DNA from 2 places in the Paenibacillus sp. FSL P2-0121 genome. Region 2 is predicted to be linked to the other one. Evidence: a T-box and tRNA genes for the amino acid it is inferred to sense, from the RefSeq annotation. Region 2 holds a T-box; the other holds one or more tRNA genes.

Region 1 (3,251 bases), 3.2 Mb from region 2:
TTGTCACCTATAGGCATGCAGCTGCTGCTGGCTGAGCTCGGCAGTACTTGTCAGCTAGCGATTCCTTCAGGTCAACTAGAGGTGAAGATCGAAAGCATTAAGTTCGTGAATAATGGTGAAGTAGGCGTTCTTATATAAGGACGATCCCTTATATACCCACTACAGCAGCGTCCCTTTCCAGATATTAAGGAGGAGGACGCTGTTCTATTATTTAAGCCTCAAACCTACTTCCAGCTTATTAACTGACTTCTGGATCCTTGCTGCTCTGGTTTCCGGTCTTTTCGCCCCTTCGATCCAGCTCACATATTCCTTCCGATAGGAATAAGCCAAGCTGTTATAATATACCTCTGCCTGCTCATTGCTGCTTAGTGCGTCCAGAAAATCTTCTGGAGCTTCTATCTCTCGCAATTGATGATCTTGTTCCATTGTCACCCGTACTATATCTCCAGGTTGAGCATGGGCTAAGTCTCGCAGTTCTTTTTTCACGACCATAAAATGTTTCCCATTACCATGCGGCATGAGTGTTCCTTTATAGGGAATGTCATTCAGGCTTCCTTTAACTTGTATCCTTGATTTAGTTTCATATATTTGTTCAGCGTCAAAAGGAACCGTAAGATATGTCCAACTCCCATTCGTATCTGGTCTGACTAACCTTGCTTCAAATTCAAACATTGGCCCCTCCTCAAATAAAATCTCTAGTTCCTATTGTATCCATACGTGCTTAACTATACAAAAAAACACCCGCCTAATACCGGCAGGTGTTTCTCTTTATAAGCGGGTGATGGGAATCGAACCCACGCTATCAGCTTGGAAGGCTGAAGTTCTACCATTGAACTACACCCGCAAAGGTATAAAATCGGGATGACACGATTTGAACATGCGACCCCCTGGTCCCAAACCAGGTGCTCTACCAAGCTGAGCTACATCCCGTTAACAATACTATAACTGCTTAGTAATAAAAATGGCGCGCCCTGAGAGATTCGAACTCCCGGCCTTTTGATTCGTAGTCAAACGCTCTATCCAGCTGAGCTAAGGGCGCAAAATCTATATGGAGCGGACGACGGGAATCGAACCCGCGACCCTCGCCTTGGCAAGGCGATGCTCTACCGCTGAGCCACGTCCGCAAAAACATGGTGCGCGTGAAGGGACTCGAACCCCCACGTCGTGAAACGCCAGATCCTAAGTCTGGTGCGTCTGCCAATTCCGCCACACGCGCACACTTTAAAGAAAATGGTGAGCCATGAAGGACTCGAACCTTCGACACCCTGATTAAAAGTCAGGTGCTCTACCAACTGAGCTAATGGCTCTCATAAATGGCTGGGGATATAGGATTTGAACCTATGCATGACGGAGTCAAAGTCCGTTGCCTTACCGCTTGGCTAATCCCCAATAATAATTAACTAAATGGCGGAACCGACGGGATTCGAACCCGCGATCTCCTGCGTGACAGGCAGGCATGTTAGGCCAACTACACCACGGTTCCATAGACATAATGCATAAGTGTAAATTGGTTGCGGGGGCAGGATTTGAACCTGCGGCCTTCGGGTTATGAGCCCGACGAGCTACCGGGCTGCTCCACCCCGCGTCATTAATTAGTATATACTATTCATTTTCACCATACCAGCTTATCCCTAAACATAATGTATAAGAGTAAATTGGTTGCGGGGGCAGGACTTGAACCTGCGACCTTCGGGTTATGAGCCCGACGAGCTACCGGGCTGCTCCACCCCGCGTCAGTGAAAAAAATATGGTGGAGGCTGAGGGGATCGAACCCCCGACCCTCTGCTTGTAAGGCAGATGCTCTCCCAGCTGAGCTAAGCCTCCATGATATGACCCGTATGGGATTCGAACCCATGTTACCTCCGTGAAAGGGAGGTGTCTTAACCCCTTGACCAACGGGCCATGCTAATAATTTTATGGCGGAGAGAGAGGGATTCGAACCCTCGAGACGCTTGTGGCGCCTACACGATTTCCAATCGTGCTCCTTCGGCCAAACTCGGACACCTCTCCATAAATGGCTCCCCGAACAGGACTCGAACCTGTGACAACTCGATTAACAGTCGAGTGCTCTACCAACTGAGCTATCAGGGAATATGGTGGGCCTTAGTGGACTCGAACCACCGACCTCACCCTTATCAGGGGTGCGCTCTAACCAGCTGAGCTAAAGGCCCTTCTAAGACATATTAATATTAAGGGCAAAAAAAATACCACGGGTAATGTGGTTGTCCGCTTGGCGGCGTCCTACTCTCCCAGGACCCTTCGGTCCAAGTACCATCGGCGCTGGAGGGCTTAACGGTCGTGTTCGGGATGGGTACGTGTGGAACCCCTCCGCTATCGCCACCAAACGGGCATTTACAGCGTAAATGCTCAGGCTTAATCGCCTGAAAACTGAATCCGAATTGAATTTGCGTCGCCCGTCATCTCTTCGGGGCCCCCGGAAAGTATTCGGAATTAGCTTCGCAGCCTTTTCTTCACTTTTTGGGGTATTTTTAGGATAAGCCCTCGACCGATTAGTATTGGTCAGCTCCATGCATTGCTGCACTTCCACCTCCAACCTATCTACCTCGTCGTCTTCAAGGGGTCTTACTAATTGGGAAATCTCATCTTGAGGGGGGCTTCACGCTTAGATGCTTTCAGCGCTTATCCCGTCCGTACGTAGCTACCCAGCCATGCTCCTGGCGGAACAACTGGTGCACCAGCGGTACGTCCATCCCGGTCCTCTCGTACTAAGGACAGCTCCTCTCAAATTTCCTGCGCCCACGACAGATAGGGACCGAACTGTCTCACGACGTTCTGAACCCAGCTCGCGTACCGCTTTAATGGGCGAACAGCCCAACCCTTGGGACCTACTTCAGCCCCAGGATGCGATGAGCCGACATCGAGGTGCCAAACCTCCCCGTCGATGTGGACTCTTGGGGGAGATAAGCCTGTTATCCCCAGGGTAGCTTTTATCCGTTGAGCGATGGCCCTTCCATGCGGTACCACCGGATCACTAAGTCCGACTTTCGTCCCTGCTCGACTTGTAGGTCTCGCAGTCAAGCTCCCTTATGCCTTTGCACTCTGCGAATGATTTCCAACCATTCTGAGGGAACCTTGGAACGCCTCCGTTACTCTTTAGGAGGCGACCGCCCCAGTCAAACTGCCCGCCTGACACGGTCCCCGTACCCGGTAAGGGTACTAGGTTAGAACCTAGATACGATCAGGGTGGTATCCCAACGGCGCCTCCACCGAAGCTTGCGCTCCGATTTCTA
Region 2 (3,251 bases):
GTTGATCTAGCCTATCCTCTTCTTCTTTAATACGGCTAATATCAATTCGTTCAAACAATAATTGTAAATCAGTAACCTGTTGGTAAGGGGGCACCAAGCAAGGCTGCCAATTCGGTAGTTCTAACGACAGGAACCCCCTGATCTTGTCACAAGAGAACGGTAGAAACGGATGCAACAAATTCGCTAAGTTCGCAATAATCTGCACACATGTGTATATTGCAGAATCACAAGTAACCTGATCCTCTTTTATCTGTATCCATGGTTTTTGCAGATCGAAATACTGGTTTGCCTTGCGCACATAAGAAAAAATAAACTCCAGCGCATCTTTTAGATTCCCAGCCTCAATAAGTCGTCCTGATTCCAGATACAAGAGGTCGATATTGTCTTTCCACCCCTTATCTAATTGCCCATTTGGCACTTTCCCTTCATAAAACTTTTCTACAAAAGCCAATGAACGGTTCACTAAGTTACCAAATGCTCCAAGCAGCTCTCCATTATGGCTATAAATAAACTCTCTCCAGGAAAAATCCGTGTCCCGCTTCTCAGGTCCATTGGCAATTAAGAAATAACGAATAGAATCTGGCTGATACCGCTCTAAAATATCAGGTACCCAGACCGCCCAATTTCGGCTAGTGGAGAATTTCTGCCCTTCAAGGGTTAAATATTCGCTAGATATAATCCTGTCCGGTAAATGCAGACCTCCTGCTCCTAATAACACAGACGGCCATATTAAAGTGTGAAAAGGAATATTGTCTTACCATGCACATAATAAGCGGTAATCGCCCCTTTTTCCTCTAACCAAAAATCCTCCCAGCTTCCTCCGGACTGTGCAGCCCACTGCTTACTGGCTGATAAATAACCACTTACCGCCTCAATCCAAACATAAATTTTTTTATCTTCAAATCCAGCCACAGGAACATCTACACCCCAAGACAAGTCTCTTGTTACCGCGCGGTCCTGCAGCTCTTCTTGTAAATAACGTTTGGTCAGTTTTATAGCGTTTTCTCTCCAAAATTGTGCTTCCTCTACATATTCCGTTAATTCAGACTGAAAATTAGATAAGCTAAGATAATAATGTTCTGTCGGCCTTTCTGTTGGTGTATTCCCACATAATTTGCAGACTCTGTCTAACAAATCGGCAGGATCTAGAATCGTAGAACAATAATCACATTGATCCCCTCGCGCCCGCTCACCACATACCGGACAAGTCCCTTCCACATATCTGTCTGGCAAAAAGCGCTGATCCACCTCGCAGTAACATTGCGCAATGGTTTTTTTATATAAATGACCATTCTCTAGCAGCTTTGTAAACAACGCTTGCACAACCTTATGATGCTGCTGTTGATCCGTTCGAGTATATAGATCATAACTAAATCCCAGCTGTTCAAAACACTTCAGAAACTCTTCATGATATCTGCTTGCAAAAGCTCCCGGCGTAATCCCTTCATTCGCAGCCTGAACTGCTACGGGTGTGCCATGGCAATCACTGCCTGATACATATAATACGTTATCCCCTTTGGAGCGAAAATATCGTGCCAGCACATCCCCAGGCAACACACTTGATAATCTCCCCAGATGTAAAGATCCATTCGCATACGGCCAAGCGCCACCTATAAACACATTACTCATTAACCTTCTCCTCCTTTTTTTAGACAACAAAAAAACTCCCATCCACAAAGGACGAGAGTTCTACTCACGTGTTACCACCTAATTTTATAAATGCCTCATGACATTTACCTCTTCAGGTACGACGTTAATTAACGTTTATACCCTAGCACTGTAACGGATGCAGGTTCCGGCGCAGCCTACAACCCATAAGGTTTCGATGCGCAGCTCTGAGACCATATTCCCAAGGGTTTTCTTTACTCCTTTTCAGCGACCGGAGCTCTCTGTTGAAAGAATTGCCGTGGTACTCTTTCTCTTCTTTGCTTTTACATATTCAAGTTAGAGAAAATAATACTCAATTTGTTGTTTATTGTCAATGTGAAACATCAAGCTCACTGTAACTTTTCCAGTTAATCTCCGTCTTTTATATAAATACGTTACAAGGAGGTCCCTCAGTGAAAAAAGTAAATTTGCTTACACTCTCTGTTCTTTTACTAGCAGGAGTATGGGGTTGTTCCGATCTTAAAGTTAATTCTGTTCCCAAAAGTGAACCCTATACTTCCAAAGAAGCCATCAGTAGAGGGGATATTGTTTCTTTTGAAAAAGTGTACAACCTAGATAAATTCGAGAAATTTATAACTAATCTCTCCAGCAAAAAAGCAGACAATATACGCGTTACAAGTTACACAGATGAAGGCGATCCCATATTTAAGGATTTAAAATTTGACGGTAACGTGATTAATTACAGCTATGATACTTCTAATGATGCATTCGGTGGAAGCAACACAGGAGTCAGAACCGATACCTGCTCCGAAGTGACGAGTAAAAAAAGCACACAAGGTGAAATTATCTATTCGATCAGCGGTTGCACAAATAATGACTCTGAAATTGATTACTACCTTTTTCGCACAACAAAATGAAATACTGAAATAAAAAAGACCACCCAATCATAATACAATTGGATGGTCTCTGTACTTCATATTATTTCATGATTTTGCAAATATCATTGGTGAATTGAACAGGATCACTAACCTGTAGACCTTCGATCAACAGGGCTTGGTTGTACAGCAGGTTCGTGTATAAACCGAGCTTTTCTTTGTCGTTCTCTGCTGCCGCCTTCAAGGACTGGAACACTTCGTGATGGATGTTGATTTCGAGTACCTTATCCGCTTGCACCTCTTGGCCATTCGGCATCGATTTCAGGATTTTTTCCATCTCGATTGTCAGTTCACCTTCAGCAGAGAGACATACCGGATGAGTCTTTAAACGTTTGGAAGCTTTGACATTTTTCACTTTGCCGGACAGGATGTCCTTCATCGCTTCAAAAAGCTCCTTGTTTTCGTTCTCTTCCGCTTCCGTTGGCTTGTCCGCTTCGTCGGCTTCGATCCCCAGATCTCCGCTGGATACGGATTTAAATTCTTTTTCCTTATAAGACTGAATCATCTTGATCGCAAATTCATCAATATCATCAGTGAAGTAGAGAATTTCATACCCTTTATCCGATACAAGCTCGGTTTGCGGGAGCTTCTCGATTCTGTCGATCGACTCTCCGGAAGCATAGTAGATATATTTCTGATCTTCTGGCATTCTTGAGACGTATTCGTCCAGCGTAACCAGCTTCTTCTCCTTAGAGGAGTAGAACATCA

What was found. The T-box of region 2 lies ahead of metG (methionine--tRNA ligase). A T-box ahead of a tRNA ligase gene usually reads a tRNA of that ligase, here a tRNA-Met.
Region 1: it has a tRNA-Met gene. The T-box ahead of metG (methionine--tRNA ligase) is inferred to sense a tRNA for this amino acid. The anticodon was not compared.

What each region holds. Positions count from the first base shown of each region.
Region 1 covers NZ_CP150245.1:989,937-993,187, reverse strand. Annotated here, with positions in the region: gene MKY54_RS04250 (GreA/GreB family elongation factor) at 1-138, shown strand, start outside; gene MKY54_RS04245 (YdeI/OmpD-associated family protein) at 208-672, opposite strand; tRNA gene MKY54_RS04240 (tRNA-Gly) at 774-844, opposite strand; tRNA gene MKY54_RS04235 (tRNA-Pro) at 857-930, opposite strand; tRNA gene MKY54_RS04230 (tRNA-Arg) at 963-1,039, opposite strand; tRNA gene MKY54_RS04225 (tRNA-Gly) at 1,050-1,124, opposite strand; tRNA gene MKY54_RS04220 (tRNA-Leu) at 1,132-1,216, opposite strand; tRNA gene MKY54_RS04215 (tRNA-Lys) at 1,232-1,307, opposite strand; tRNA gene MKY54_RS04210 (tRNA-Gln) at 1,315-1,389, opposite strand; tRNA gene MKY54_RS04205 (tRNA-Asp) at 1,406-1,483, opposite strand; tRNA gene MKY54_RS04200 (tRNA-Met) at 1,509-1,585, opposite strand; tRNA gene MKY54_RS04195 (tRNA-Met) at 1,657-1,733, opposite strand; tRNA gene MKY54_RS04190 (tRNA-Val) at 1,749-1,824, opposite strand; tRNA gene MKY54_RS04185 (tRNA-Glu) at 1,831-1,902, opposite strand; tRNA gene MKY54_RS04180 (tRNA-Ser) at 1,918-2,010, opposite strand; tRNA gene MKY54_RS04175 (tRNA-Asn) at 2,016-2,091, opposite strand; tRNA gene MKY54_RS04170 (tRNA-Ile) at 2,095-2,171, opposite strand; rRNA gene rrf (5S ribosomal RNA) at 2,229-2,345, opposite strand; rRNA gene MKY54_RS04160 (23S ribosomal RNA) at 2,491-3,251, opposite strand, start outside.
Region 2 covers NZ_CP150245.1:4,226,045-4,229,295, forward strand. Annotated here, with positions in the region: partial or broken gene metG (methionine--tRNA ligase) at 1-1,629, opposite strand, end outside; T-box leader at 1,674-1,935, opposite strand; gene MKY54_RS18655 (DUF4362 domain-containing protein) at 2,061-2,525, shown strand; gene htpG (molecular chaperone HtpG) at 2,587-3,251, opposite strand, start outside.